Saccharicrinis fermentans DSM 9555 = JCM 21142: one gene and its partner. Each later gene encodes a partner of the first gene's protein in a complex. Links are inferred from orthologs where the notes say so. Each region holds a gene or a part of one and is shown on either strand. Other genes may lie near its edges.

What was found.
Region 2: the proteins of mnmE (region 1) and mnmG are in contact, whole or in part, in a solved structure (PDB 9HIP), measured with the Escherichia coli proteins. The link is inferred for Saccharicrinis fermentans DSM 9555 = JCM 21142 from one-to-one orthologs.

What each region holds. Positions count from the first base shown.
Region 1 is NZ_KI912107.1:892,614-908,152, forward strand. The notes cover bases 6,931-9,820. They hold mnmE (tRNA uridine-5-carboxymethylaminomethyl(34) synthesis GTPase MnmE), read right to left. Parts: upstream 9,139-9,820; coding sequence 7,723-9,138; downstream 6,931-7,722. Other genes in these bases: CYTFE_RS0103845 (RtcB family protein), read left to right, coding at 6,931-7,655. In the rest of the region: CYTFE_RS0103815 (hypothetical protein), read left to right, coding at 1-332; CYTFE_RS0103820 (transposase domain-containing protein), read left to right, coding at 295-609; CYTFE_RS0103825 (hypothetical protein), read left to right, coding at 1,138-1,854; CYTFE_RS0103835 (helix-turn-helix transcriptional regulator), read right to left, coding at 3,558-4,571; CYTFE_RS0103840 (slipin family protein), read left to right, coding at 5,235-6,335; more of CYTFE_RS0103845, read left to right, coding at 6,492-6,930; sucD (succinate--CoA ligase subunit alpha), read left to right, coding at 10,209-11,078; CYTFE_RS24880 (GNAT family N-acetyltransferase), read right to left, coding at 11,447-11,968; hcp (hydroxylamine reductase), read right to left, coding at 12,074-13,720; CYTFE_RS0103885 (ATP-binding protein), read right to left, coding at 13,787-14,668; CYTFE_RS0103890 (Crp/Fnr family transcriptional regulator), read left to right, coding at 14,791-15,465. UniProt on the Escherichia coli protein: Exhibits a very high intrinsic GTPase hydrolysis rate. Involved in the addition of a carboxymethylaminomethyl (cmnm) group at the wobble position (U34) of certain tRNAs, forming tRNA-cmnm(5)s(2)U34.
Region 2 is NZ_KI912107.1:4,446,391-4,462,015, forward strand. Bases 7,339-10,314 are described here. They hold mnmG (tRNA uridine-5-carboxymethylaminomethyl(34) synthesis enzyme MnmG), read left to right. Parts: upstream 7,339-7,875; coding sequence 7,876-9,753; downstream 9,754-10,314. Other genes in these bases: CYTFE_RS0118185 (ATP-binding protein), read left to right, coding at 7,339-7,389; ybeY (rRNA maturation RNase YbeY), read left to right, coding at 7,414-7,812; ade (adenine deaminase), read left to right, coding at 9,787-10,314. In the rest of the region: Holliday junction branch migration DNA helicase RuvB, read left to right, coding at 1-979; CYTFE_RS0118160 (MATE family efflux transporter), read left to right, coding at 994-2,484; dut (dUTP diphosphatase), read left to right, coding at 2,489-2,929; CYTFE_RS0118170 (tetratricopeptide repeat protein), read left to right, coding at 3,192-4,934; CYTFE_RS0118175 (DUF4292 domain-containing protein), read left to right, coding at 4,999-5,754; CYTFE_RS0118180 (murein hydrolase activator EnvC family protein), read left to right, coding at 5,774-6,895; more of CYTFE_RS0118185, read left to right, coding at 6,985-7,338; more of ade, read left to right, coding at 10,315-11,412; excinuclease ABC subunit UvrC, read left to right, coding at 11,412-13,226; CYTFE_RS0118210 (lipoate--protein ligase), read right to left, coding at 13,349-14,323; dtd (D-aminoacyl-tRNA deacylase), read left to right, coding at 14,575-15,027; CYTFE_RS27155 (ATP-binding cassette domain-containing protein), read left to right, coding at 15,407-15,625. UniProt on the Escherichia coli protein: NAD-binding protein involved in the addition of a carboxymethylaminomethyl (cmnm) group at the wobble position (U34) of certain tRNAs, forming tRNA-cmnm(5)s(2)U34.

The DNA of each region.
Region 1 (15,539 bases):
ACGGGGAAAAGTGGCAATTAACTACACGCAGAAATGGCTTATTATGGGGGGATACATGGTATTATACAAATAATAGGATCGATACTACTATAACTGCTAAAATATATACCGATAAAGATAAGATGGATACATATGCTTCATCTGTCTTTCAACTTCATCATTATAAAAACATACCATTAGGTTTAGGTCTATTTAATAACGAATGCTTACTTAAAGCGCCAGTATTCGAACAGAATTTTTATCTGCAAAAAGACAGCACATTGGTTTATAAAAAAACTTGGATTCGTTCCAAAGATGGACACTATTACTTGGAAAAGGAAGAAGAATTTTAAGGTTGATTTACATCAAGGAACTTTTAATCGGCGTTATCTCATAGACAATCTGTTCGATAGACTTCTAGTCGCCTGTGTAACTTCAGAAAATGATTTTAGGTATTTACTACTGGGATGCTGCAAAGCCAGTGATGTAAATCCTCGCGAATGGCTTACGGATGTATTTTCTAAGATTGCGTTATACAACAGCAATTATGATTTAGACTTGGCTGATCTTTTGCCGCACAATTGGAAAAAGTCTAATAGTTGTCAGAATATTCCAAAAAACACCCACTAATTTCGATTAATTCCAAAAGATTCCAGTAAAACTTAGAGAATTCCAACGCTCCAATCGACATCCGGATTGGAGCATTTTTTTACTTTGCAATATGTAGCAGACCGAATATTTACCGCATATTTACTTTACTCCTGATTTTAGATAGAATAATTTCAGGTGTTTTTTTTCATGTTCGTATTACTTTGATTATGAATCAAACATACAAAACACTATTGGCAAAAACAACTATATAATGTTGGTATACAATGATTTGCATCTTAGCTTAATGGCATTGCACGTGCCGCGGTGGGGGTACATTTGGCATGCAAATATTGCAAAATATCGCAAAATAAGCGATGAGAATCGTGGTAATATTTTCTAGACTTACCGATATTGAAAACATCTTAGTCAATTATGTTTGATACTCATTTTAAAGCCTCTTACAATTGTTCTCTTTACTTTATACCTTAACTTCGTTTTTTTATATTTGAATATAGTATAGAAATATGTTATAGACATATTTTTAAGAAACAATAAATGAAAACAATTATGAAAAAGTATTCGGTTCTATTATTTCTGATTTTTGGGATTATTATCTTGTTTATATTACCGAGAATTTTTATTAAAAGTACATGGGGATTTGATTTTACTACTAATAATGCAAGTAATATAGGAAGTGCAATTGGTGGTGTTACAGCTCCAATTATTGGAGTCTTAAGTAGCTTTTTAATATATTTTGCCTATAACGAGCAAAGAAGAGCAAATAAAAAAGCGGATAATAAAAGAAACTTTGATATTCTTTATACCTTATTTAATGACACAAAAAAACGTTTCTTTGAATTGCAATATAAATCTATAGAAGGTGCAGATAATCAGGGTAAATATGCATTAAATGTATTTAGGAATGACGTGATCTCACAAGCTGCAATTGAAGCTGGGGGAAAGCCTAAAAATTTAACTAAAGTTTTAAATACAAGTTATAGAAATGAACTTATTGAATCTTTAGATTTAATTTCTTTGATTAAAAAAAATACAGATACAGGTTATAGTTTACTTCAAAATGAAAGAGAATTATTGATAAAATCATTAAGTTTATTTTTCTATAAAAATTTAAAGATCCAGTTAAAAGATATAGAGGATAGCCTTAAAGACTTAGATGATATTAAGGTTTGTGGTAGGATAGAACCTACTGGAACAAAACAACTTAAAGTATTAAAAGAATCCGTTTCAGGCCTTTTAATCTGCTTTGACGGGAATGTAAGCTGAACACTTTCCTGTGATTATTTTTACGTTTTCAAAGAGACTGTAAACTCAACTCTGTCCATAATTTAGAAATTATATTTTTGAGGATTATGGAAAAAAAAGAATTGAACCCCGAGTATATCGCTATGCGTGATATGGCACTCGAACAGTTAAAGAGCGGTAAATCCCTGACGGGTAAGGGTGGAGTATTTACACCCATTATAAAGGAGTTTTTGGAGAGCGCTTTGGAGGCCGAGATGGACGAGCATTTGACCTCCGAGCGTCGCTCCCAGGGCAATAAGCGCAACGGCAAGGGTAACAAAACGGTTAGATCCGAAGGCGGTAGTGTGGACATTGAACCGCCCTATGACCGCCACGGGGATTTTGAGCCCGAAATAGTAAAGAAGCGGCAGACCGTTTTGGCAGACAGCCTTGCCCCCAAATTATTAGCCTTTACGGCAAGGGTATGAGCCTACGTGACATCGGATCATATATCCGGGACATGTACGACGTTGAGGTTTCCCCAACCGTTTTGAGCAACATTACCGACAGGGTGATCCCACAGGTCAAGGAGTGGCAGAACCGACCCCTAGACGATGTTTACCCCATTGTTTGGATGGATGCTATGCACTACAAGGTAAGGGACGGGGGAAGGGTAGTATCGCGCGCCGTATACAATATTTTGGCTATCAACAAAAGCGGCAGGAAGGAACTCATAGGGATGTACATTTCCGAAAGCGAGGGCGCTAACTTCTGGCTGTCGGTATTGACAGACCTAAAGAGTCGCGGAGTAAAGGATATCCTGATTGCCTGTACGGATAATCTGACGGGTTTTTCACAGGCGATATTAAGCATATTCCCCGATACAGAAATTCAAAAGTGCGTGATACACCAAATTCGGAATTCGCTCAAATACGTGGTCTCCAAAGACCAGAAAGAATTTATGAAGGACTTGAAAAAAGTGTACCAAGCCCCAACCAAGTCACAGGCCGAGAGCGAGCTGATTAACCTAGAAGTAATGTGGGGCAAAAAGTACCCCGTGGTGCTGCGTTCGTGGAACGACAACTGGGAGGAGCTGTCCGCTTACTTTAAATATGACGCCCCCATTAGGAAACTGATTTATACCACAAACGCCGTCGAAGGCTTCCACAGGCAGGTTCGCAAGGTAACCAAGACCAAGGGTGCGTTTTCCAGCGACATGGCTTTGATGAAACTCATTTATCTGGCCACCGAAAACATATCGAAAAAGTGGACTCAACCCATACAGAACTGGGCATTGACAGCCCAGCAGCTTTGTATCATGTTTGAGGGGAGGTTTGTTATCAATCTGTGAGCACACACCAAATTATAAAAGCGAAGGTAGGTCCGCTTATGAGTTCTGCCAAGGGTATATAAACGGCTTCGTACCTCAGCCGCCCTTGGCAAAAATCATAAGCTCCCCGATGAAGCTTTTAGAAATTGGTTAAAAGAAAAATAATGAGTTAATTTGAAATCGTAAAAAAACAACAGGACAGAGTTCAGCTAACATTCCCTACTTATTATCAGCTTCATATGCTCATTCTACCTGAGTGAAATTATCTTCTTTACGTTTTCTGTTTTACACTTTTATGAAAGTGTTTTTCGTTATATGTATTTAGATATAATTAGTAGTTAGTTATGCTTTTTATATCTTAATGCATATAATATTATTAATCAATACTCAATTACGAACGCACTGCGTTCGTAATCTATTTGTTGTATTGTTCATAGGCTTTTGTAAGCAAATCACTCATTTTTTTCCTTAAAGAAGGAGGAGATAATACTTCCAATGCTGGTCCAAAACCTAGGAATAATCGTTCCAATTCATAATTTGGTATTAATTTAATACTGATGATAATTCCATTATCGTTTTGCTCAATGAGTTTCTGCGTCCAATGGATGGGTTTGGTTAAAACGTAAGGTGCGTTTTCTGAATTGATGGCTAATTTTATTATTCTTGGTTCAAGGCCATGATTGACGGTAACACCAATAATGTTTTCATAATAGGAGTCCGGATGAAAAGTTTCATCCATTTTAAATTTAATATTCTCAGCTGGTTGAAAAGATTCAATACGATCCAATGCTAAGGTGATAATTGTTTCTCCTTTTGTTTTTCTTCCAACTAAAAACCATCTATTATTAAACTCTTTTAGTAGATATGGATGAAAATAGATGCGTTGTGATTTCCTGGCTTTAAAAGATTTATAATTAATGATAATGACTTGCTGTTTAAGAATCTCTTCGTATAATCCATTTAGATGCTCAAGACCTTTTAATTCTTCGTTGCGTTCAATATGTATGATTGGACGAGATTGATTTTGCTCAGTATGTATTTTGTTCTCTAATTTCTGTATTAATCCTGTCATCTCTTTAAAATGACTAAATCCTTGAAACTGCTTTAAGATTTCTATTGCATCCGTTAGTTTATCTAAGTCCTGATTTGACAAGGGTAAATTCGTAATTGAATAATCAGGATCTTCATAAGTGTAGTACTTTTTATCGGTGATGATGATAGGAGCATTATATCCCAATTTCTCACTTCGCATGGTTTGAATATCCAATTGAATGGTACGTTTACTAACCCCTTTGTCAATTCCCTCAAACTCATATAAAGCATCAGAACAAGTTTCAATTAAATCCTCTAAAGTCCACTTCCTATATCTGTTACGCAAGCATTTATCAATAGTAGTATATCTAATGAGGGCATTCCTATTAACTGGCATATTGTATTTTTTTTAAGAAAAATAGAAAAAATATTCTACTACGCAAAAAGATTGCGCAGTAACGATGAATCTTTGTAGAGTCAATCAGACAAACGTTCTTTGAATACACTCACTTTTGTGATTAAAAATATTTCTTCTCTGTATGAGAGGATAAAGACATGATTAAAACAAAGTTTCAAGGCTTGATGTAAGTTTCTGTATAGCTTCATAGTATTGGCTTAGTAAAGTTCAATGTGCTACTTGTTTTTTTGCTTTTTTTCATACCCGATGTGTGTTGGAGGTTCGAGTCCTCCTTCTGATAAATGTCAGAATAGCTAAAATAGGTAGAGCAACATCTCTAATTGGTAAGGTCGCAAGACTACAGGTTCGAACCCTGACTCTGAGTTAACTACTCACTTTTTAACAGTTACATGAAAGTAGAGTGACTAATAGCCGGTATTCATTTTCGGATGATAACAATCTTTGGCTTACTAGCGAATGAGGTGTAATGATTATTGCGGATAATTACTTACTCTATAGATATGCAATTCAGATTATCGAATTCAATCCATAGATAAACTAATTGTTCAGAAATAGTGATTCTCTAATTCCCGTTACCAAAGATGGCTTTGTCGCTCTGCTTATTTATTAAATGAATGATTAACAAACTAAAAATACCTAAAGATGAAACGAATAAGAATAAACAAAGGTAAAATCGGTTTAGTATTTAGAAATGGAGATTATATTAAAATATTAAAAGCTGGTACTCATTGGGTGTGGTTCTTTGATAAAGTAGGGATTTGTAATATGTCGCAACCATTTACAGTATCTATGGAATTAAACATCTTGTTGCAAGATGAAGAATTAGCCGACATGTTAGAAGTTGTAGAAGTGTTGGATAATGAATTGGTATTGAAATATGAAAACGGAGTATTCAATGAAGTGCTTAAGCCTGGGCGTTATGCGTATTGGAAAGGATCAACGAACTATGCCTTTAAAAAAGTAGATTTAAGTAAGGTAGATATTACCGAAGATATACCTGTAAATATTCTTTATAAAACTGATATTTTTCCTTATGTAAGAATTTATCGTGTAGAGTCGTACGAAAAAGGTTTGTTGTTTGTTGATGATAAGTTTATTAAAGAGTTAAACCAAGGTGTATATTGTTTTTGGAAAAATAATACACCAGTACTAGTTATGAAAGCAGATTTGCGTCAAACACAACTAGAAATCTCAGGTCAGGAATTATTAACAAAAGATAAAGCAGCGATTCGAATCAGCTTTTTTTCTACGTATAAAGTAGTAAATGCGATGAAAGCTTTAACAGAAAATCAAGATTATAAGAAGCAATTGCATGTAACGCTTCAGTTAGCTTTGCGAGAATATGTGGGTACGTTAACCTTGGATGAAATATTGGAGAGAAAAGAGGAGGTGGCTGATTTTATTATGGGTTCCGTACGCGAAAAATCTGTTGATTATGGTATAGAGTTATCTGATGGTGGTATTCGAGATATAATTTTGCCAGGAGAAGTTAAAGAAATCATGAATCAGGTATTGGTGGCACAAAAGAGAGCTCAAGCTAATATTATCACGCGCAGAGAAGAAACAGCATCTACACGAAGTTTATTGAATACTGCTAAATTGATGGAGGATAATACTATGCTTTTTAAGTTAAAAGAAATGGAGTATGTGGAAAAAATTGCAGATAAAATCAATACTATTTCCTTATCCGGTGGTGGACAAGTAGTAGATCAGTTAAAGGAGATATTTTCTACTGATAGATAAAAAATAGAAAACATTAAAGAATCCCATTTAAAAAAATGTCACATAGAGTATGACCAGAACCTAATGGGAGTAAGTAAAGAATTATGGTGTATTGGTTTTAATTCCTGTACATCAGTCTAAATACTTTATACTTGTGTCTTGATATTAAAATTAAATATGAAACAAGTTATATCAACAGAAAACCGACCTATAAAAATGTGGTTGGACGAAATAGAAGAGAATGCCTTAATTCAGGCAAAAAACATGGCCAACTTGCCCTTTGTACATAAGCATGTTGCTTTAATGCCAGACGCGCATATGGGCTATGGAATGCCTATAGGTGGTGTATTGGCCACCAAAGGTGTTATCATTCCCAATGCTGTAGGCGTTGATATTGGATGCGGTATGTGTGCTATGCGAACCAGTATAGGTGATGCTGATTCTGATACATTAAAGAGTATCATGAGTCAAATACGAAAGCTGATTCCTGTAGGATTTAATTGGCATAAAGAGGCTCAAGATGAAAAATATATGCCAAATATGGATGTGTTACCCGCAATTGTTGAACGACATATTATAAAAGCCCAAAAGCAGATTGGTTCTTTAGGCGGTGGAAATCATTTTATTGAAATTCAACACGGATCGGATGGTTATATCTGGGTAATGATTCATTCTGGGAGTAGAAACTTAGGCAATCAAGTAGCTCAATTCTATAACAAAAAAGCGAAAGCTTTAAACGAACGTTGGCATGCTTCAGTTCCAGCTTCATACGACTTAGCATTTTTGCCCATCGAAACGGATGAAGCACATGCTTATATGAAAGAGATGAATTATTGTGTAGATTTTGCTTTTGCTAACCGTCGTTTAATGATGGAGCGTGTGCAACATGCTTTTCAATCAGTTATGAAAGGAGAAGTGGAGTTTGATGAATTAATAAACATTGCCCATAACTATGCTGCTTGGGAGAATCATTTTGGCGAAAATGTGCTGGTTCATCGTAAAGGGGCAACCAGAGCACGTTTAGGTGAATTAGGTATTATTCCGGGATCACAAGGAACCAAATCATATATCGTGGAAGGTTTAGGAAATCCAGAAAGCTTTGAGTCATGCTCGCATGGTGCAGGTCGTGTAATGGGGCGTAAACAAGCGCAACGAGAGTTAGATTTGAACACTGAGATCAAGCGTTTGGATGATAAGGGCATTATTCACGGCATTCGTCATAACAAAGATCTAGATGAAGCGGCAGGAGCCTACAAGGATATTGATACCGTAATGGCCAATCAACAAGATTTAGTTAAAGTAAAAGTGGAGTTGGAGCCTTTGGCAGTGGTGAAACGGTAGAGAAAAACTGGTGTAAATAACCAGTTTTTTTGCTATTAAAATTCAATTATTCGCCGTCGTCGGACGACTATTTTCCGATACAGAAATTTTTAAATATATTGCCCAGTACTTCGTCAGTTTGTATTTCACCACCGGTTATTTCACCCAGAAACACCAGTACCTCACGGATATCCTGAGCCAGAAAATCGCCTGAAATACCTTTTTGCAGTCCGTCGACAACACGTAGTATTGAAGAGTGAGAGCGTTGTAAGGCTTCGTAGTGACGGGCATTGGTGACGATTACTTCGTCATTGTCTACAGCTTTTAGATTGATGATTTTTATCAATTCGGCCGATAGTTGGTCTATTCCCGTTTGTTTCTGTGCCGATATGGAAATGATGGTATCAGTTCCTGACAGATCTTGGAATTTTGTTTTGTTGAATCGTTTTTCCACTTCCTCTGGGGGCAACAAATCAATTTTATTGATGGCCACTATTAATTTTTGATCTGCATTCATTTTATCTTTGACTTCGGCGATGGCCTCATGTATTTTCTCATCGGGGTCATTGATGTCGAGCATCAAGACAACGATGGACGCAGATTCTATTTTACTAAAAGTACGGTTTATGCCTAGGTTTTCGATGGTGTCGGTGGTTTTTCGTATGCCAGCAGTGTCGATAAAACGGAACGAGATACCTTCTATATTGATGGTATCTTCAATAACATCCCGGGTGGTTCCATGTATGTCAGATACGATGGCACGTTCTTCTTGCAGGATTGTATTAAGTAAGGTAGATTTACCCGCATTGGTATGACCAACGATAGCCACCGGGATTCCATTTTTGATGGCGTTACCCAAGGAGAAGGAGTGGAGTAGTTTCGACAATAGTTGTTCAATTTCGTTGATGAGATCAATCAACTGCTGGCGGTCGGCAAATTCCACGTCTTCCTCGCTAAAGTCCAGTTCCAGTTCAATGAGAGAGATGAAATTGAGTAGGCGTTCGCGCAGGCGCATTAATTCGTTGGAAAAACCACCTTTCATTTGTTGCAAGGCTACCCTGCGGGCTGCTTCACTCTTAGAGGCAATAAGGTCAGCCACGGCTTCTGCCTGTGAAAGATCCATTTTTCCGTTCAGGAAAGCTCTCTGGGTGAACTCTCCGGGAGCAGCCATTACAGCCCCATTTTTGATGAAGAGTTCCAATACCTTTTGTTGGATATATGGAGCCCCGTGGCATGATACCTCCACTGTATTTTCTCCGGTAAAGGAGTTGGGTGCTTTAAAAATACTTACTAATACCTCATCTAGTTCTTTCCCGTTATCCATCAGTGATCCAAAATGAATGGTATTGGCTGCCTGATTGGTCAGTCTCTTTCCTTTTTTGGCTGCGTTAAAAACCCTGTCACAAATGAGAATGCTTTCAGGGCCAGTCAATCGCACAACTGCAATGGCACCCGCCCCTTGAGCGGTAGAAACAGCGACTATCGTATTGTTTAAGTCTATCATTGTATTTTTATTTGCTGCAAATTTACAGAATGCAGTCGAATAACAAAGCGGAAGATCAAGAATGATCTTCGTCTACGGAAAAAAAGCGTAACATATCCTGCATGTCAATGGATTCATTAAATAAGATATCTGCTTCAGTGGAGATTTCCTGCGCCATGGATGCAATTTTTTGGGTGTGTATATCCAATTCATTGATTGCACTGGCTATTTGTATAGCCTCCTTTTTTTGTTCCTGCGATGATTGGGCGATGGTTTGAATAAACTGGATGGTCTGGATAGATTCGGTATGAATATTTTGAATACTAACACTGCCTGTATCGGAGTACTTCTTCCCTTTACTGGAGATGTTGGCTATTTCAGAGGTAATGATTTGGGATCTTTCTGCTAGTTCACGGATTCCTTTGCCACCACACCGAAGCCTTTGCCTGTATGACCGGCCTTGGCGGCTTCTATGGAAGCATTGAGAACCAGTATATTGGTCTGCATGGTGATTTCTTTGACGCTTCCCGACTTATGGATGAGTTGATCCATCATCTGGATGGCTTGTTGGTTCTGTTCCAGACTCAAATCTATTTTTTCGATGGATTGGGTTCCTGTTGTGGCTAGCTATTGTGCAATCTTAAGATCTCGCCAATGTTTATTAAAGTTCATATTTTTGCCTAGAATAAAGAAGTTAATGCTTGTAGTAAATTTTGTATTTATTGTCTGTAGGTTATTGCGTGCAAAAATAGATCTATGTGTATATAGGCTCATTAGCTGAGTATTAATTGAAAATTATGGTTTTATTTATTTTTATTGTTAATTAAATATGGCGTTTGCTGTGGTTTTTAAGGCGCATTATCTTGCCTAATTAGCTTACGTTAAGAGGAAAGATGTTTAGGGTAAGTGCTTTTTCCACTTTGAGTTATAAAATCAAAAAAAGAGATTTATATTCTATTAATTAATTGATAAAGCACTGTTTGCGACTAAAATGTTAGGTATTTGGTATTAACACAAAAAAACAAATTGAAGGCTTGGCTGTTGTCTAAAATATTCATACTTTGTTAATCCAATATTTAGATATTTTATTTATGAGCGTATTAGTAACAGATAAATCGAATGTGATAGTTCAAGGTTTTACCGGCAGTGAAGGGACTTTTCACGCTTCTCAAATGATTGAATACGGTACTAAGGTAGTAGGAGGTGTAACGCCTGGTAAAGGTGGCACAACTCATTTGAATCTACCTGTTTTTAATACGGTAAAAGAAGCTGTTGAGAAGGTGCAAGCCGACGTGTCTGTCATCTTTGTTCCCCCAGCCTTTGCTGCGGATGCAATTATGGAGGCTGCGGATGCGGGGATAAAAGTGGCCATTGCTATTACCGAAGGAATTCCTACTGCCGATATGGTGAAGGTAAAAGATTATTTACAACATAAAGAAACCCGTTTGGTTGGTCCCAACTGTCCAGGAGTGATATCTCCAGGCTTAGCGAAGGTGGGCATTATGCCTGGTTTTATTCATGCCAAAGGAAAGATTGGTGTTGTTTCTCGTTCGGGTACTTTGACCTATGAAGCAGTGGATCAGCTTACCAAAGAAGGCTTGGGGCAGAGTACGTGTATTGGTATTGGAGGTGATCCAATTATTGGAACTACGACCAAAGAGGCCGTTGAATTATTGATGAATGATCCGGAAACCGAAGGTATTATTATGATTGGTGAGATTGGAGGTGGTATGGAAACCGAAGCGGCACGGTGGATAAAGGAGAATGCCACTAAACCGGTTGTTGGTTTTATAGCAGGACAAACAGCACCTAAAGGGCGCCGGATGGGACATGCCGGTGCTATTATTGGTGGGGCAGAGGATACTGCTGCAGCTAAAATGAAAGTGATGAAAGAATGTGGTATTCATGTGGTGGAATCACCTGCTTCATTGGGAGCTACCATGAAAAAAGCCCTTTCCTAAGACAAGAAAATATATAATTAATCTTTGTAAGAAAAAACAGTTGTTTTCTTGCAGCCACTAATTATGATCATCTATTGAAAAACCTTTGGCATTTATGTTGGAGGTTTTTTTTGCATGAATGCGGTATCTAATTGGAAAATAGATGATGAATTGAAATTTTGGTCCATCAAGTAACAGTTTGATTTACTTTAATTTATTATAGCGTGAGCTATGGTGAGTCAAAAAAAGTATCCAAGTGAGGTATTAGAACTTCGTTATTGTTAGATTATGATGTTCTATATTTCTATCATCAGAGGTTCAACTTTGTGGGATGATTCTGTTTTGTTCAAAAAAAATATTTTGAGCTCTTTATCATGAAAAGAAGCTTGCTAAGGTGCGATGGTTATTTTTTTTTCTTCAACGATGGTTTTGTAGTGTACAAAGCCTGCTTTCTTATAACTCCTGATGGCATTGGGATGATCCAAATCGCAGGTATTTAATTGCACTTGAGTAGGATTAAAAGACCAGGCCAGGTCGATGGCTTTTCGTAAAAAGTATTTTCCATACCCTTTACCAATAAAATCAGAAAGTAAGCCAAAGTAGAGCATTTCAATATGCTTCCCCTCTTCAACAAGTTCACAATAACCTGCGAGACTTTGATGAACAAGAAAAGTGTAGATATGCGTTTGGGGGCTGTTTATTTTCTTAAGAAGTTTGGTATCTTCCATAAAGATTCTATCTAGCCAGTTATAAGCTTCACCAACCTCGGTATATAATTTTCTATACCAATTTATGTCTATTGGTTTTTCAATATGAACGATATTGGTATTTTCAATATTGCTCTGGGGATGTGGGGGAGGAGTTATCATTTTAAGAAAGTACACCTCTGATTGTATCGTATTATAGTTCATGACAGTTTTTGTTTGTGTCAAAAATAAAAATCCCCCGTTGAATACACAACGAGGGAACAAACAAAAAGTGTACTAAGAATATCTTGAGCCACTAAATAGGTGAGGCTATGCAAGAATCATTCTTTCAATATCATCTTTAACGTTGGTAATACCACCAATGCCGAAGTTTTCGATTAATACATTTGCTACATTAGGAGATAAAAATGCAGGTAAGGTAGGTCCCAGATTTATATTTTTAACACCGAGGCTTAATAAGGCCAATAATACGATGACAGCCTTTTGTTCGTACCAAGCGATGTTATAAACAATTGGAAGGTCGTTAATATCATCAAGACCAAAAACTTCTTTTAGTTTTAACGCAGTTACTGCCAATGAGTAAGAGTCATTACACTGTCCGGCATCCAATACCCTTGGTATACCACCTATATCTCCCAAAGGAAGTTTGTTGTAGCGAAATTTCGCACATCCGGCAGTTAAGATTACAGTATCATTGGGTAGTTCAGTAGCAAATTCACTATAGTACTCACGCTCATTCATTCTACCATCACAACCTGCCATCACAACAAATTTCTTGATAGCACCACTTTTAATAGCATCAACCACTTTATCAGCCAATTGCAGTACTTGGTTATGAGCAAATCCACCTACTATTTCACCGCTTTCAATTTCAGTAGGAGCAGCACATTTTTTAGCGTGTTCTATAATGGCGCTGAAATCTTTAGCCTGCCCATTTTGTCTGTCCGCAATATGTGTACATCCGTCGAAACCACTGGTTCCGGTTGTATACACTCTATCCTTGTAGCTATCTTTAGGAGGGACGATACAGTTGGTTGTGAATAAGATAGGTCCATTAAAGCTTTCGAACTCTTCTTTTTGTTTCCACCATGCGTTGCCATAGTTACCTACGAAATGTGTATACTTTTTAAATGCAGGATAGTAGTTGGCAGGTAGCATTTCGCTGTGGGTGTAAACGTCTACACCAGTTCCTTCGGTTTGTTTCAATAGCTCTTCCATGTCTTTCAGGTCATGACCTGAAATAAGGATAGCAGGATTATTTTTAACACCAATATTTACGGATGTAATTTCTGGGTTACCATAACTTTCTGTGTTTGCTTTATCTAACAGCGCCATGACATCCACTCCAAATTTTCCACATTCCAACACTAAGCCTACCAGTTCGTCAACTCCCAAATCATTATTGGTAGATGCCACCAATGCTTTTTGTATAAACTCACATACTTCCTTGCTTTCGTATTGAAGGTTCATAGCGTGTTCTGCATAAGCAGCCATACCTTTAACACCATAAATTAAAAGCTCTTTTAAGGAGCGGATATCTTCGTTTTCGATAGAAAGAACACCGATGGCAGGAGCTACTTTCAGAAAGTCCTCTTGGGTTGAGCCCACGTAATTAACACTATGTTCTTTCGTAGGAAGCTCAATTCCTTTTGCTGTTAATTCTTCTTTGAGAGCATCTCTTAGTTCAATTCCCTCTATGATTTTAGACTCTATTTTTCCACCATCAAAATTTGCATTGGTGATGGTGATAAATAAAGCATCGATCATGTACTTATAGGCTTTATCACTGGCTAATTGGTTATTTGCTGCAATGGTATTTACGTGCGCCAATCCTTTGGTCACAAATAATAATACATCTTGAAGTGCGGCTACCTCATCGGTTTTACCACATACTCCTTTGATTGTGCAACCTGTTCCTTTGGCTGCTTCCTGACATTGATAACAGAACATACTCATGATTAAATATTTTAATTGTGATTGATACGTGTTATTTATATATTATTTTCTATTGCATTTTCCAGGTTAAACCCATTCTTCGCTTAATACCTCTCCCTCAATAGAGATGACGGCTTTCTTAATGGGAATTTTTCTAGAGGCCAGCTGTAAAGCTTGGTTTGCGAGTCCCATTAGGCCACCGCAACAAGGTACTTGCATAATTACAACGGTCAAGGAATTGATTCTGGCATCGTTAATTAGAGAAACCAATTTATTTAGATACGTGTCCATGCCATTATCCAACTTAGGGCAAGCTATGGCCAATACTTTGTTTTTTAGAAATTTGGAATGAAAATCACCCATGGCAAAAGGAACACAGTCTGCAGCCAGCACCATGTCCGCTTCCTTAAAGAAGCTAGCTGCGGGATTGATCAGGTGCATTTGCACCGGCCATTGTTTTAACTGAGATGGTTGAGGCGTAACAGGAGCTGTATCAGCCAAAGAAAAGGCGGTACGTTTAATTTCTCTACTTTGCGAACCAGGGCAGCCTCCACCTTGGTGTGCCATTGTGGGTGTTTCTTTTTTTCCGTGCATCGTATCTATTACTTCTTGCAGATCAAAATCATATTTATCCGTATTATTCTTTAAAAAGGCCATGGCTTCTTTCACAAAGCCCATTTCGTTATGGTCTTTCAAGTGTTTAAGGTGGGCAATAACGGTATTGAATCCTTTACTAACCATTATTTCCATCACTTTGGTTTCGTCATAGGGATCCGCCTCTCTTCGTTCGATTTCCATGGCACCCTGCGGACAGTGACCCAGGCAAGCGCCCAGTCCATCACACATCAGGTCACTGATCAATCGGGCCTTTCCATCGATAATTTGTAATGCTCCCTCGTGGCAACCAGGAATGCATTGGCCACAACCATTACATAACTCTTCATCAATTTTAATTACGTCTCTTTCCATCACCTTTTGTTGTTTGTTTACTGCAAATATGAGGCGATTTGTAGTGTCATGCTTGTAACATATGTTACAATTCCAGAAAAAATTGTATTTTTCCGCTATTAATACCTCTAAATCTTATTTTTATGTTGTTTGATTATCCTATTTTAAAGGAATGTCCTGTTTTTAAAGGTTTAACATTTGAAGAAATTAATGCCTTATTTAAGCAGGTTCATTTTCAAGTGAAGAGATATCCTGATGATCATTTGGTGGCTTGTGCTGGCGATCGTGTGGATCATTTGATGATTGTGTTATCGGGTAGTGTAAAGGGGGAAATGATGGATTTTTCAGGTAAGACCATTAAAATAGAAGATATTGAAGCGCCTAAACCGGTGGCTATCGCCTTTTTATTTGGGAGGAACAACAGGTATCCTGTAAATGTGGTTTCTAATAAGCACTCAGAATTATTGATTGTACCCAAAGAATCTGTTCTTAAGTTGTTCAATAAAAATGAAACTATTCTGTTGAATTACTTAAACACCATTTCTAATCGTTCCCAATTTTTATCGCAAAAAATTAAATTTTTATCTTTTCAAACTGTAAAAGGAAAAATTGCTAATTATATGTTGCAGATCCGCCAAGAAGATTCCATGCATCTTACCTTACCTTTATCGCAAAGTCAAATGGGAGAGCTTTTTGGAGTGGCCAGGCCATCCATTGGTAGGGCGATGAGGGAATTGCATAATGATGGAATTGTGCGGGCCAATGGCAAAGAAATAGAGATCTTAAATATTCAGAAATTAAAAGAATGCCTCGTTTAGCATTTTTTGGCATGAAGACGCAACCATAGTGCCTTTTTGTGGTCATTTGAATAAACAACTAAATGAGGACGTAA
Region 2 (15,625 bases), 3.6 Mb from region 1 along the record:
AAGAGAAGCCGATAATAAGTTACGGCCCTTGAAATTTGATGATTTTAAAGGACAGGATAGTATTGTTGAAAATCTAAAAATATTTGTGCAAGCTGCTTCCATGCGCGAGGAAGCTTTAGACCATGTTTTGTTACATGGCCCTCCAGGCCTTGGTAAAACGACTTTATCGAATATTATTGCCAATGAATTGGGCGTAGGCTTCAAATTAACAAGTGGACCTGTACTTGATAAACCTGGTGATTTGGCCGGTATACTCACTAATTTAGAACCTAATGATGTTCTATTTATTGACGAAATACACCGTCTTAGTCCTGTAGTTGAAGAGTATCTTTATTCAGCTATGGAAGATTATAGAATAGATATTGTCATTGATAAAGGACCTGGTGCACGAAGTATACAAATCGAATTAAACCCTTTTACATTGGTGGGTGCAACTACACGTAGTGGATTGTTAACTAGTCCATTAAGGGCTCGTTTTGGCATTAATTGTCACCTGGAATATTATGATAATACAGTTCTTGCGGGTATAGTGAATCGATCATCGGGTATTTTAGATACAAGTATTAGTAAGGAGGCTTGTCTCGAAATTTCTGGCAGAAGTCGCGGAACTCCACGTATTGCCAACGCATTACTTCGAAGGGTCAGAGATTTTGCCCAGGTAAAAGGTAATGGTTCCATTGATATTGAAATATCTAGATATTCACTGGAGGCCCTCAATATTGATCAGCATGGATTGGATGAAATGGATCATAAGATACTATGTACGCTTATAGATAAATTTCATGGAGGGCCTGTGGGTGTTGGTACCATTGCTACTGCTATTGGTGAGGATAGTGGTACCATAGAAGAGGTATATGAACCCTTTTTAATAAAGGAAGGATTTATCAAACGCACACCGAGGGGACGTATGGCGACAGCGTTGGCTTATAGTCATTTGGGAAAAGATTCTTTTAATCAGGAACAGTATTCACTTTTTTAATAAGCTAATGTATTTTGGGTAAGTTTAAGTCTTTGGCTGGTGATACAATTGTGTATGGCGGAAGTACCATTTTGGTGCGTCTTCTGAATTGGTTGTTGATGCCTTATTATATCCGTACGATGGATGGGATACAATATGGTATCGTGACTCAGCTCTACAGTTATATTGCTATATTACTGGTTATCTTAACTTATGGTTTTGAAACCAGTTTTTTTCGTTTTGCTAAAACAAAAAATTATAGTTCTGTTTTTACCACTGCTATTGGTAGTATTTTTTCAACCAGTTTACTTTTTTTGTGGTTCGTTGTTATTTTTAAGGATAGTTTTAGTGCCTGGCTTAGTAATGGCATTCCTGCTAAATTAGTTGTTATTGTTGCATTAATAGTCATTATTGATGCTATTTCATCCCTTATTTTTGCTAAAATACGTTACGAAGGTAAAAGTGTTCGTTTTGGTTTATTAAAGCTTTTAAATGTACTAATTTTAATTTCTTTCAACCTATTTTTTCTGTACTGGTGTCCGCAAAATTATGGATCGAATTTTTTTAGGTTATTGGATTGGTATGCCTTTTCTGATGATCAAGCTTTTTTTGTCTTACTATCTAATTTATTTGCCTCTTTTTCTATTTTAGTTGTCATTTTACCGGATGTTTTTAATTGTATTGGTAAGCTAGATTTTCGTTTGCTCCTTAATATGTATAAGTATTCTTTTCCAATTCTGATTGTAGGAATTACCGGGATGATAAATATTCAAATAGATAAGATTTTGATTCCTAAATTGGTAGGTGGTGATGAGGGTTTAAGACAATTGGCTATTTATGGTGCCAACTTTAAAATTGGTGTACTCATGGCTATGTTTACGCAATCGTTTCGTTTAGCCTTTGAACCTTTTTTCTTTAAAAATCATGCTGACAATAAACGTCCGGGTATGTATTCGGACATATTGAAGTTTTTTACCCTATTCGGATTGCTTATTTTCCTTGGCGTCACTTTTTTTATGGATTTCATCAATATCGTTCTTACTGAGGAGTACGAACAAGGAAATGTGATTATCCCAATTGTTTTGGTAGCCCAACTTTTAAGTGGAATCTATTTTACTTTGTCGGTATGGTATAAGGTAACAGATAATACTAAATACGGTGCTTTTATGGGTATTGTGGGGAGTATTATTACCGTATCGCTTAATTTTATTTTAATTCCTGTTATCGGGTATATTGGTGCGGCTTTGGCTAGTCTAATTTGTTTTGCTGTTATGGTGGGATTAAGTATTTATTGGGGTAATAAACATTCTAATATACGGTATAACTGGTGGCCGATTTTGCGTTATATTGCTCTTGCAGCTGTTATTTATGTGACTGGCATTTATATATTGCCCTTAATAAATATTTATAAGTCAGATTTTTCCATACTTTGGTATGATATTTTATTGTATGGTGTGCGGATTGGCTTAATAATTGTATTTTTAGGGTTTGTTTATTTGAAAGAGTTTAAAAAGAAGCTAATATAAAATCATGACATTAGAAGTTAAGTTAATTAATAAAAGTTCAAATATTGTTCCTTCGTATGCTACTGAGCTCTCGGCAGGAGTGGATTTAAGAGCCAGTCTTCAAGAGGATATGCTTATTAAACCTTTAGAGCGTGTGTTGGTTCCAACAGGTTTGTTTATTGAATTGCCTGCTGGTTTTGAAGCTCAAATTAGACCTAGAAGTGGTCTGGCACTTAAGCATGGTATTACAGTTTTGAATAGCCCTGGTACGATTGATGCTGATTATAGAGGTGAAATTAAAGTTATTTTGATTAATCTCTCCAAGGATAATTTTGTTATTAAAAATGGTGAACGCATTTGTCAAATGGTGGTAGCTAAACATGAGAAAGTGACCTTTTCATTGGTGGATCAGTTAGTAGATTCAGAAAGAGGGGCTGGTGGATTTGGCCACACCGGTAAGTTATAAATGTTTTTAATTCGTATTGTGTTTTATTAGATCGCTTTTATGTGTTTTGTTCTTTGAGGTAGGTTTAGTATTTTTTGCAATATTACTTTGTTCATTGTTTTGTATAAAACTCATTTGATTTAGTGAGGAAATATTGACTATTGAATGATTTTTAAAGTTTATTAAAGAGAGAATCGGGCAGATAAAACGAACCATTATTATTCTCTTAGGATATGTTTTGGTGGTGAGTTTGATGTGATCATTCAAATTAAAATTTTATCGCATGAAAAATTTATATTGGCTTTTGGCTCTTGTTATTTGTTTAGGAGGATGCAAAAGTGTTAAGAATACCGTAACAGTTAAACAGAATTTGGATTCAAAAGTTTCTTTCTTGAGTCCTCAAAATAAGAGAAAGTTTGATTACTTTTTTTATGAAGGCCAACGTTTAAAAATGAATGGTGATTTAAATAAAGCAAAAAATTATTTTGTGGAATGTTTAAAAATTGATTCTTTAAGTGGTACTTGTTATTTTGAATTAGCGAATATTGCCATCGCTGCCAAAAATTATAAAGCTGCGCAGGATTTGCTGAGTAATTCGGTGCGTCTATCTCCGGATAATAAGTGGTTTCAGATTTTGTTGGGCGATTTATATCAGCAAAATAAAGATATCCCTAAAGCCATTGCTACCTATGAAAAATTAGTAGCGCGATTTCCTGATAGTGATGAATTCACATATGTTCTAGCCCAACTTTATCAAAACAATAAAGATTATCAGAAAGCCATTGATACTTACAATGTTCTAGAGAAAAGTATAGGTATTAACGAAACGATATCTACTGAAAAGGAAAAGATTTATCTGGAGATGGGTAAGGAAGGATTAGCTTATAAAGAAATTAATAAGTTGATTGATGATAATCCTTATGAGCCCAGGTATTATGGTTTTTTAGGTGATTTATATTTGTATAATAAAAATTATACCAAGGCTGAGCAAAGCTATCTAAAAATTCTTCAATTGGATGAAGGAAATGGAATGGGCTATTTTTCATTGGCCAATACTAAATTAAAGCAAGCGGATACCACTGCCTATTTTACTTATTTTGCTAAAGCATTGGATGATAAGGATCTTGCATTGGAAGTTAAATTTCAACGTTTGTTACCTTTATTGATGGGTAAGGATTTTGCGACTTATAAAGATACAAATGTTGTAGCTGAATTGTTTGATCGCTTAACTATTGTTCATAAGGACGACGCCCGTAGTTATGTGTATTATGCCAATTACCTTCAAAATAGAGATAAGCCGGCTGCTCTTGTTCAATATAAAAAGGCATTGAGTATTGATAAGAGTAACCCTGCGCTGTGGCAAGATATGTTTCTGTTAGAAATCGATTTAGGATTATTTGAGGACTTATATACCGGAACTGATGAAGTGCTTTCTATTTTTCCTGAAGAGCCTTTATTTAATCTGTTTTATGCCTTAGCCGCCATGCAGAAGGAGGAGTATATACATGCAAAGGAAAAGTTACAGAATGGTCTAGAATATGCGGGTGATAATCTTACTTTAAAGGGGCAAATGCATGCTTATCTCGGGGATGTAGAACATAGTCTAGGTAATTCAGATGAGTCCTTTAAACATTACGAAAAGGCTTTAGAAATCGATGATAACAATGTGGTTGTGCTAAATAACTATAGTTATTATTTATCTGTTGAGAATAAGGAGCTGGAAAAGGCTGAAAAAATGATTTCTAAGTGTATTGAGTTAGAGTCAGGTAATGCTACCTATTTAGATACGTATGCTTGGGTTCTTTTTAAAAGAGGAAGGTTTTTTGAAGCTAAATACATTATTGAAAGAGCTATAGATAACGGAGGTGTTGACAGTGATGTTATTGTAGAACATTATGGAGATATTTTGTTCATGAATAATAAGGTGGAGGATGCTTTGATTCAGTGGAAAAAGTCTTTGGATATGGGTAATGAATCGGTGGTTTTAAAACGAAAAATAGAATTAAAAAAGTATGTTGCTGAATAGGGTTATATGTGTAGTAGGGTGCATTATTCTCTTTGTTAGTTGTAAAACGACGGAAAGGATTACCTTGGGGAAAGTTTCTAATATTAGTGATGCCAGATTGCGTAATCAATTGGATGCAAATCAAGTTGTTTATGATAAGTTATATTTAAAAAAAGTCCAGTTTAACTATAATGATGGACGTAGTAAAAAGTCCTTTAAGGGAAGTTTTGTTATTGAAAAGGATAGTCAAATCATTGTTTCTATTTATGCATTAATGGGTATTGAATTGGTGAGGGCTAAATTCACGAAAAATGAGGTCGTTATTCTTGATAAGCATAATAAAGTGGCTATGTTCACTAATTACAATTTTTTTAGTACGAAGTATGGATTAGATCTTGATTTCTTTGCGCTCCAGTCGATTTTAAGTAATTCTCTTTTTTTGTATCCTTCTGATGGTGATTATATGGATGGATTAAAAAAGTATAAACATCATGTCGAAGATGACTTTTATTCTTTTAAATCTTTAAAGGATAAAAGATTAGGAAGGTTAAGTAGACGTAGTAATAATAATATAATTCTCCACGAAATTGATATTTATCCTGACTTATATCGTATTTTTAATGTGTATATTAAGGATTTCTCAACTAATCAGTCCGTTTTTATTAAGTATAAGGATTTTAAATCCTTTGATGATATCTTGTTTCCTGAAAGGTTAGAAATTAAAGCAGCGCATGGTTCTCAGGTTTTTGATGTAGATTTAAAAATAAATTTTTTAGAAATAAACGATGGTGGTAGCCTTCATTTTAAAATTCCTTCGAGTTATACCTCTAAAGCTTTGTAGTGTTGCCATACTTATTTGCTTGGTACTAACTGGAATTTCGGCACAAAGTACTGATGTTGAGTCCTTAAAGAAGCAACGTGAGCAGTATGAAAGAGATATTAGTAATGCAAAAAAGCTTTTAAAGACAAAGGGTAATACGCGTATCGCTTATCTGAATGATTTAAAGTTGATTAATGCGCAGATAAGTGCCCAAAAGTTGGTAATTGCCTCATATAAAAAGGAAATGGAGGCTATTACGGAACAAATCAATATAAATAAGGAGCTTACTGCTTCCTTGGAAGAAGAAATTAGTTTCTTGCGTGATGGCTATAAAAATCTAATTTTGTCTGCACATAAGCAGATGGGATCCAATTACAATGAGTTTATGCTTGTTTTTAGTGCCAAGTCTTTTTCTGAGGCCTATCGGCGATTTCATCTCATGAAACAATATGCTTCTTATCGAAAAAAGCAAGGTCTGGTTTTAATTGACACTAAATTAAGACACGATAGTATAGTTCGTGAAAATGAGATTATACTTGAAAGTAAACAAAAAAGATATTTAGCTTTATTGAATGAAATAGAAAGTTTAAAAAGGAGTGTTTCTCAAAAACAAAAATATATAGCTGATTTAAAAAAAGACGAAAAATGGTTAAGGCGTGAAATTCTTAAAAAAGAAAGTGCTACCAAAAAATTACAAGCGAGTATTGAAAAACTCATTAGGGAATCTTCTTCCGAGGTAGGTTATTCTTTTTCTAATTTCCATAGTGCTAAAGGTAAGTTAAATTGGCCTGTTGAAAATGGTATCGTAACCAGTAGTTTTGGTGAACATAATCACGCCGTTTTAAAGGGCGTAAAAATTAAGAACAATGGCATTGATATAACAGCATCGAAAGAGAATAGGGTTAAATGTGTCTATGAAGGTACTGTAAGCCGCGTTATTGCTATTCCTGGATACAATAAGGCGGTCATTGTGAGACATGGAAAATATCTGACCGTCTACGCCAACTTGGCCAAGGTTGATGTAAAAAATGACCAAGTTGTTAAAAGTAATCAAAGTATCGGTCAAATTTTTGCTGATAATGAAGATAAGAATGGTATCTTACATTTTGAGATTTGGGAGGAGAGTAAAAAGATTAACCCTTTAGAATGGTTGCAGAAATAGCACTTTATAATTAAAAGAAAAATATTTACATTTGAGTAACTATTTGTGTAATTTGTAGTATAATGTAAGTGTAAATTACTAAGACATAAATGGATTTAACTGTGGAAAGAGTCGTTATAAGTTCTGACATTAAGAATATTAGCCTAATCGAGAAATTGATTGATGATATTTCGAGTCAATACGATATACATTCGGATGTATATGGTAAGCTATTGTTAGGCGTTGTTGAAGGTGTTAACAATGCAATTGTACATGGAAACAAGCTAGATTCGTCTAAAAATGTAAAATTAGAATATCAAATATCCGATAAAGATATTCAAATTGTCATTATGGATGAAGGAAAAGGATTCGATTACACTAAGGTTCCAGATCCAACTTTACCTGAGAATGTTGAAAAGACGCATGGTAGAGGTATTTTTTTGATGAACCATTTAGCTGATGAAATTGATTTTGAAAAAGAGGGTAGTATGGTTAAGTTAACATTTAATTTGTAGGTGATTTATTTTGATTATGAGGATGTGTCTGATATACAGTTAGATACTGATTTATTGAAGCGCTGGATAAATATTATTGTAGACCAGCATAAAGGTATTTGTAAAGAAATTTCCTTTCTTTTTTGCTCTGATGAGTATATTTTAAAAATCAATCGTGATTATTTAAATCATGATTATTATACGGATGTTATAACTTTTGATTATTGCGAAGATAATTTCATTAGCGGAGACATTCTGATTAGTTTAGATACGGTACGTTCTAATGCCAAGGAGTATAACACTGTTTTTAAAGACGAATTACATCGTGTTATTATTCATGGTATACTTCATTTATTAGGTTTTAAGGATAAAACAGACCAAGAAGATGCAGCTATGCATGCTTTAGAGGATCAAGCACTGGAAGTTCTTAAAACAATTTCATAATTTCACTGTTTTTTTATTGTAAATAACTGAATGCATGTACCTTTGCATTCTTATTGATTTGTTATGGATTTTAATTACGATATTATTGTGGTTGGAGCAGGGCATGCTGGTTGTGAGGCAGCAGCAGCTGCTGCTAATTTAGGTTCTAAAACATTGTTGATTACAATGGATATGAATAAAATAGCCCAAATGAGCTGTAATCCGGCCATTGGCGGTATTGCGAAAGGTCAAATTGTTCGCGAAATTGATGCCCTGGGTGGATATGCAGGTGTAGTAACTGATAGATCTTCTATTCAGTTTCGACTTTTAAATAGATCAAAGGGTCCTGCGATGTGGAGTCCAAGGGCACAGTGTGATAGAATGGTTTATTCTTCCCAATGGAGGTCGATCTTAGAACAAACAGAGAATCTATATTTTTGGCAGGATACGGTGGTTGATATTCAGTTTGACGGGAATCGTGTAAAATCTGTTCTTACGAAAATGGGAGTGGAGTTTACTTGTAAAGCCCTTATTTTGACTAATGGTACTTTTTTAAACGGACTTATGCATATTGGGCAAGTGCAAATGGAAGGCGGTCGTATTAGTGAAGCTAGTTCCTATGGTCTTAGTAATAAAATGAAGGATTTTGGGTTCGTCACTGATCGTATGAAAACTGGTACTCCTGTTCGTGTAGATGGAAGATCTGTTGATTTTTCAAAATGTGAGGAACAGGTAGGTGATGATACCTTTTATAAGTTTTCTTACTTACCCGATGAACAGTCTAAATTAGTTCAGAAAAGTTGTTGGTTGACTTATACCAATACCAAAGTCCATGAGGCCTTAGAAGCAGGACTGCATCAATCTCCTTTATATGATGGCACTATTCAAAGTATGGGTCCTCGTTATTGTCCGAGTATCGAGACAAAGATTGTAACATTTGCCGATAAGGATAAGCATCAATTACATTTAGAACCAGAAGGAGAAACAACGATTGAGTATTATTTAAATGGGTTTAGTAGTTCTTTGCCTTTATCTGTTCAGTTAGCCGCCTTAAAACATATACCCGGACTAGAAAATGCTAAAATATTTCGTCCCGGATATGCCATTGAATATGACTTTTTTGATCCTACTCAGTTGCACCATACTCTGGAAACTAAGTTAGTAAATCATTTGTATTTTGCTGGCCAGATTAACGGTACTACCGGCTATGAAGAAGCCGGAGCCCAAGGGTTAATGGCTGGCATAAACGCGCATCTAAAATTGCAAGGAAAGGAATCGTTTGTGCTTGGGAGAGATGAAGCTTATATTGGCGTTTTAATTGATGATTTGGTGACCAAAGGTGTAGATGAACCCTATAGGATGTTTACTTCTCGTGCCGAGTATCGTATTTTATTAAGGCAAGATAATGCTGATATAAGGCTGACTAAAAAAAGTTTTGATATAGGATTAGCCAAAAAGGAACGTTTACTTTTACTAGACGAAAAATTAAAGTATAGAGATTTAATTATTGAATTTGTGGATAATTTTAGTATAAAGCCTAAGTATATAAATGATTATTTATCCACTGTAGATACCACTCCGCTTAAGCAAACGGTTAAATTAAAAGATGTTCTTTTGCGTCCACAAGTTAGTATTATGGGACTTATTGAGTATATAGAACCTTTTAAAGAGCATTGTTCTCAAATTCCCATTCAGCGAAGAATGGAAATACTCGAGTCTGCAGAAATTTTCATTAAGTATCAAGGATATATCAATAGGGAAAGGATGATGGCCGATAAATTATCGAGATTGGAAAATCTTGAGATAGAAGGGCGTTTTAATTATGAAGAATTAAAGAGTATTTCTACCGAAGGACGCCAAAAATTGGCTAAAGTTAATCCTAAAACTATCGGACAAGCTAGTCGTATTTCCGGTGTAAGTCCAAGCGATATAAATGTACTTTTGGTTTTGATGGGTCGTTAATGCGTTCCACGTGGAACGGAATAAAACAAAAATATGGATATAAAAGGAAAAGTAGTTGATATTACCAATCGTAATATTTTTAATGGAATTGTTTCAATTTGTAATGGAATGATCACAAACATTGAAGAAATTCAGGAGGAATGCACGCATTATATATTACCTGGTTTAATTGATGGACATGTTCATATTGAGAGTTCCATGCTCACACCAACCCAGTTTTCAAAGATAGTTGTTCCACGTGGAACGGTAGCTGTGGTTACAGATCCTCATGAAATAGCCAATGTGATGGGGGTTGAAGGTGTGAATTACATGATTGAAGATGCAAAAAAAACGCCCTTGAAGTGTTTTTTCGGTGCACCTTCGTGTGTTCCGGCTACGTCTTTTGAAACCAGTGGGGCTATTATTAATGCTACAACGATTAATGAGTTATTGCAGCGGGACGATATTTGGTTCTTATCGGAAATGATGAACTTTCCAGGGGTTATCTTCGATGATAAGGAGGTTTGGGATAAAGTGAAGGCGGCTCATTCTAATGGAAAAAGAATTGATGGACATGCGCCAGGGTTGATGGGTAATGATTTGAAAAAATATACCCGTGCCGGAATTAGTTCTGATCATGAATGTGTATCGGTAAAAGAAGCTATACAAAAAATAGAACAAGGGGTATGTATTCAAATACGGGAGGGAAGTGCGGCTAAAAACTTTAAGGTTTTAGCACCTCTTTTTCATACACACCCTGATGATATTATGCTTTGTACCGACGATTCACACCCAGATGAAATTATTCAAAAAGGACATATCGACAAAATTATTCGTCTAGGATTGTCATTAGGACTTGATATCTTTGACCTGTTAAAAGCAGCCATATTGAAGCCTATTGAGCATTATCAGCTTCCTGTGGGTAGACTACGTGTAGGTGATGCTGCTGATCTGATAGTGGTGGATACTTTGACTGATTTTAATATTCTTGAGACTTTTATCGATGGCCAACCAGTATATGGTCAAGGTAAAGTACTGTTTGAGGTTCCTACATCTAAGGTTATTAATAATTTTAATATTTCAAGCATCTCAGAAGAAGATATTTGTGTTGCCTATAAAAAGGATTGCAATATTCGGGTTATAGAGGCTAAAGATGGTGACCTACTAACGGATGAATTTATATGGACTCCTTCTAATTCTTCTGGTTTTATTAAGTCTAGTGTTAATGATGATATTCTTAAAATTGTGGTTTTAAATCGATACAAAACGGCTCCTCCAGTCGTTGGATTTATTAAAAATATTGGTTTAAAACAGGGTGCCATTGCTTGTAGTGTGGCTCATGATAGCCATAACTTAATTGCCGTAGGTGTATCTGACAAGGATATAGTAAGTGCTTTAAATGAAATTATTGCTCACAAAGGTGGAATGGCCTACGCTTTCAATGATGATAAAGATTGTTTAGCTCTGGAAGTAGGCGGTTTAATGACGGGTAAACCAGGTAGGGTTGTTGCAGAAAAATACCAAACTTTAAATATAAAGGCACAAGAGTTAGGTTCTACATTGGCCGCCCCTTTCATGACATTGTCGTTTATGAGCCTCTTGGTAATACCAAAACTTAAAATAGGTGATAAGGGATTGTTTGATGTGAGTAGCTTTTCTTTTACAAATTTATATGCTTAATGGATAAATCTATTAATCCAAAAATTGAATTACTAAAGGAGAAAATTGCTGTTTTACCTTCTGATCCGGGCGTGTATCAATATTACAATAAGGATGGGAAAATTATCTATGTGGGTAAAGCAAAAAATCTAAAGAAAAGGGTTTCTTCTTATTTTGTAGGACGTCCCGATAATGGTAAAACAGCTTTACTGGTACGAAATATCTGTAATATTGAGCATATCGTTGTTAATAGCGAGGAGGATGCACTATTATTGGAGAATAATTTAATTAAGAAGTACCAACCTCGCTATAATGTACTTCTTAAGGATGATAAATCTTATCCTTGGATTGTTGTAAAGAATGAACCTTTCCCTCGTGTTTTTTCTACCAGGCATATAGTTAAAGACGGGAGTTTGTATTTTGGACCCTATACATCGCTAGGTATGGTTCGTACCTTACTTGATCTATTTAAATCTACCTATCCTTTACGTAATTGTAAGCTTAATTTGGCTTCCCAAAAAATTGCTGAAGGGCGGTATAAGGTTTGTTTGGAATATCATTTAGGGAATTGTAAAGGACCTTGTATTGGTGCTTATGCGGAGGATATTTATCGCCAGAATATTGAATCTATAAAAAATATATTGAGAGGTAATATACATGCTGCTATTAAATATTTAAAGGATTTAATGTTGGATCATGCTTCTAATTATAGGTTCGAAGAAGCCGAAGAGCTGAAACAAAAAATTAAGCAGTTAGACAGTTATCAAAGCAAATCTACCGTGGTAAGCTCAAATATTAATAATGTGGATGTTTATTCTATTATTGATGATAATGATGCGGCCTACGTTAATTTTTTAAAGGTCGTTAATGGTGCCATTATACAAGCCCATACCATTGAGTTGAAGAAAAAACTTAATGAGTCGCTCCCTGAATTACTTTCTTTGGCGATTACAGAAGTAAGAGAACGACTTCATAGTACGTCCAGGGAAATTATAGTGCCCATTTTTCCGGATTCCAAGTACGAAAATATTAGGTTTATTATACCTCAAAAGGGTGATAAAAAGAAGTTGTTGGAACTTTCGCAGAGAAATGTTACTTATTATCGTCTTGAAAAGCTTAAACAGTTGTCCTTACGTAAAAAAGAAACGCCTGAGGATCGTATAGTCAATACTATGCAAAAGGATTTACGACTTAAGGATAAACCAAAGCATATTGAGTGTTTCGATAATTCAAATATTCAGGGCAATTTCCCCGTTGCAGCTTGTGTAGTGTTTAAAAATGGTAAACCTAGTAAAAAGGATTATCGACATTTTCATGTAAAAACAGTGGTAGGACCAGATGATTTTGCTAGTATGGAGGAGATCATTGAAAGACGATATTCACGTTTGATTCGAGAAAATGAGGCTTTACCTAATCTGGTTATTATTGATGGGGGTAAGGGACAATTAGGTGCTGCTATGAAAATATTTCGTCGCTTACAGATCGATGATCAAGTGGCCGTAATCGGTATTGCCAAACGGTTGGAAGAGATTTTTTTTCCAGGAGATCCTGTTCCTTTATATCTGGATAAAAACTCAGAGACATTAAAAATTATTCAGCATGCCCGTAATGAGGCGCACCGTTTTGGAATAACATTTCACCGTAACCAACGTTCTAAGAATTTCGCTACTTCGGAATTACATCAGATAAAAGGAATTGGTGATAAGACTGCTCAAAAGCTTCTAGGCGACTTTAAATCCGTTGAGCAAATTAAAAAATTAAGTTTGCAGGAAATGGAACATTCTATTGGTGCCGTAAAGGGTAAATTAGTGTGGAATCATTTTCAAAGTACCTGATTTTTTAAGCCGACCTATGCATATATACATTGGTGAACGTGAAAAAGTGATGTAAAGTCTATTACGAATAATAATTATTGCCATTCGAGTTGTCAGTTAATTGTTTTGAAATATTACCCTTACTAAAATAAGGCTTCCAATAGTTCTTGTTGTTTTAATTCTTCCCATCCTAAAAATAGGGTGGTTGTTTTTTCTTTTAATGATTTTGTTTCGTGGAAACAGTTTATCATGCTTGACTCTAGTTCTTGAATTTTGTTCTTATCGGTGGCATTCGATTTAATAGCTGCTTCTATTATAGTACCTTTGTTTACTTTTAATACTATTTCGAAACGTTTACCTGACGCTGATTTAATTCGCTTCTTAAGTTCATATTTGGGACTATAGCCAAAATTCCAGTTCCATGTATTAAATTTATTTTTTACTAAGTCATTAATGTACTCATAGTCCTTATCTGATATATTATAAGATTCACACTCGTAATTTTTTATGATGTATTCAGTCAGCTCTTGTACAAATAGTTCTACTGTTTTACTTTCTTTTAGGTGCTCATGAATATTTGTCACTTTACTTCTAACCGATTTCACCGCCTTGTCTTTGAATTTTAGTGGGTCGTTTTTCAATGATTGTGTTAATGAACCCAATTGACTATTAAAAAGTAATGTACCATGATGCATAACCCTATTTTTAAACACGTGGGAGGCATTACCACTAATTTTGCATCCATCTATTAAAATGTCATTTCTCCCTCCAAAATGAGCTTGTATTCCAATAGATTTTAAGAAGGCAACAATGGGACTTGTGTATTTTTTAAAATTTACCAATTCGCCTTTGATGCCTGAAGTGATAAAACAAAAATTGATATTACCTGGATCATGAAATACCGTCCCTCCACCAGATAGCCTTCTTACAACTGGTATATTATTTTCTTTAACAAATTTATAATTAATTTCAGCAAGCGTATTTTGATGTTTACCTACAATAATACTTTTAGAATTGATGTAGAGAAAAAATATGTCGTCTTTAAAATTTTTTAATAAATATTCTTCGCTGGCTAAATTTTGAAAAGGATCGCTTTTTTTACTGAGTATAATTCGCATGTAGCTGTATCGTTTATAAGGAAATTAATTATATAAAAATCTCAGACGATTAAAATACTGTAAATAGTGACTATTTAATATTGTAAAATATTGAAATACAATATATTATATAACTTATATAAAAGTAAAAACTTAATCGTCTTTGCTGCTAATCTAGGTAAAATTTTGACAAATTGTTCTAATTTTACACATTAGAACAAATTTTGAAGTGGATAAGTTTAATTTATATATATAACTATTTAAAAACATACATGCGTGTAGTTGTTCAAAGAGTATCTGAAGCTTCAGTTACGATAAATAATAATATAGTTTCTTCTATTCAAAATGGTCTTTTGGTTTTATTGGGCATTACGAATGATGATGATAAAAACGATATTGAATGGCTTTGTAAAAAAATTGCCAATCTTAGAATTTTTTCCGACCATAGTGGTGTGATGAATCAATCATTACTAGATGTCAATGGTGAATTATTAATTGTGAGTCAATTCACCCTTTATGCAAAAACAAAGAAGGGTAATCGACCTTCCTATATTGAAGCTGCCAAAACGGAGGTATCTAAGCCGTTATATGAAGCTTTTATTTCTTATGCAGGGCAGTTGTTAGGTAAGGAGGTTAAAACGGGCGTATTTGGGGCTCAAATGAAAGTTTCACTAACTAATAACGGACCTGTGACCATTATTATTGATTCTAAGAATAGAGAATAAAGCTGCTATTGTGACTGGTATCTTTCTATTCTGATAATTTATCTTTAGAAAAATCTTAGAAAATTTATTAGGAATTAAATGAACCTTATCGAGTATCCAGCTAACTTAATCTTATTAACCATAGTCTTGCTATGCTTTCCCTTATTAAGTTGTTAATGGCATTTGTATGATCCTTGTGGAGTTTTAGGTCTTATTACGATTGATAGACTTAATGTTTGTTTGCCTATCCTATCTGTTGGTAGGGCACTCTCTTGCTTGGTTTGTTTTGATTAACATAAGTTGGGTTAAAATGAAGTTAAATCCAGTTTTCCTGGAATTTTTATATCAGTCATTTATTATTTTAGGGCCGCTTAAAACATTGTAATTAATTACTTACAAAATGGACATCAACGTTAAAGGAATTACTAAAACGTACGGTCCGCAAAAAGCTTTGGACAATCTCTCGTTTAAAGTTAGGACCGGCGAAATCCTGGGTTTTCTTGGACCGAATGGCGCAGGAAAAACAACTACTATGAAAGCCATTACTTGTTTTATATCACCGAATGTCGGTGATATTACTGTGGGTGGTAAATCAGTTCTTGAAAACCCTGATGAAGTG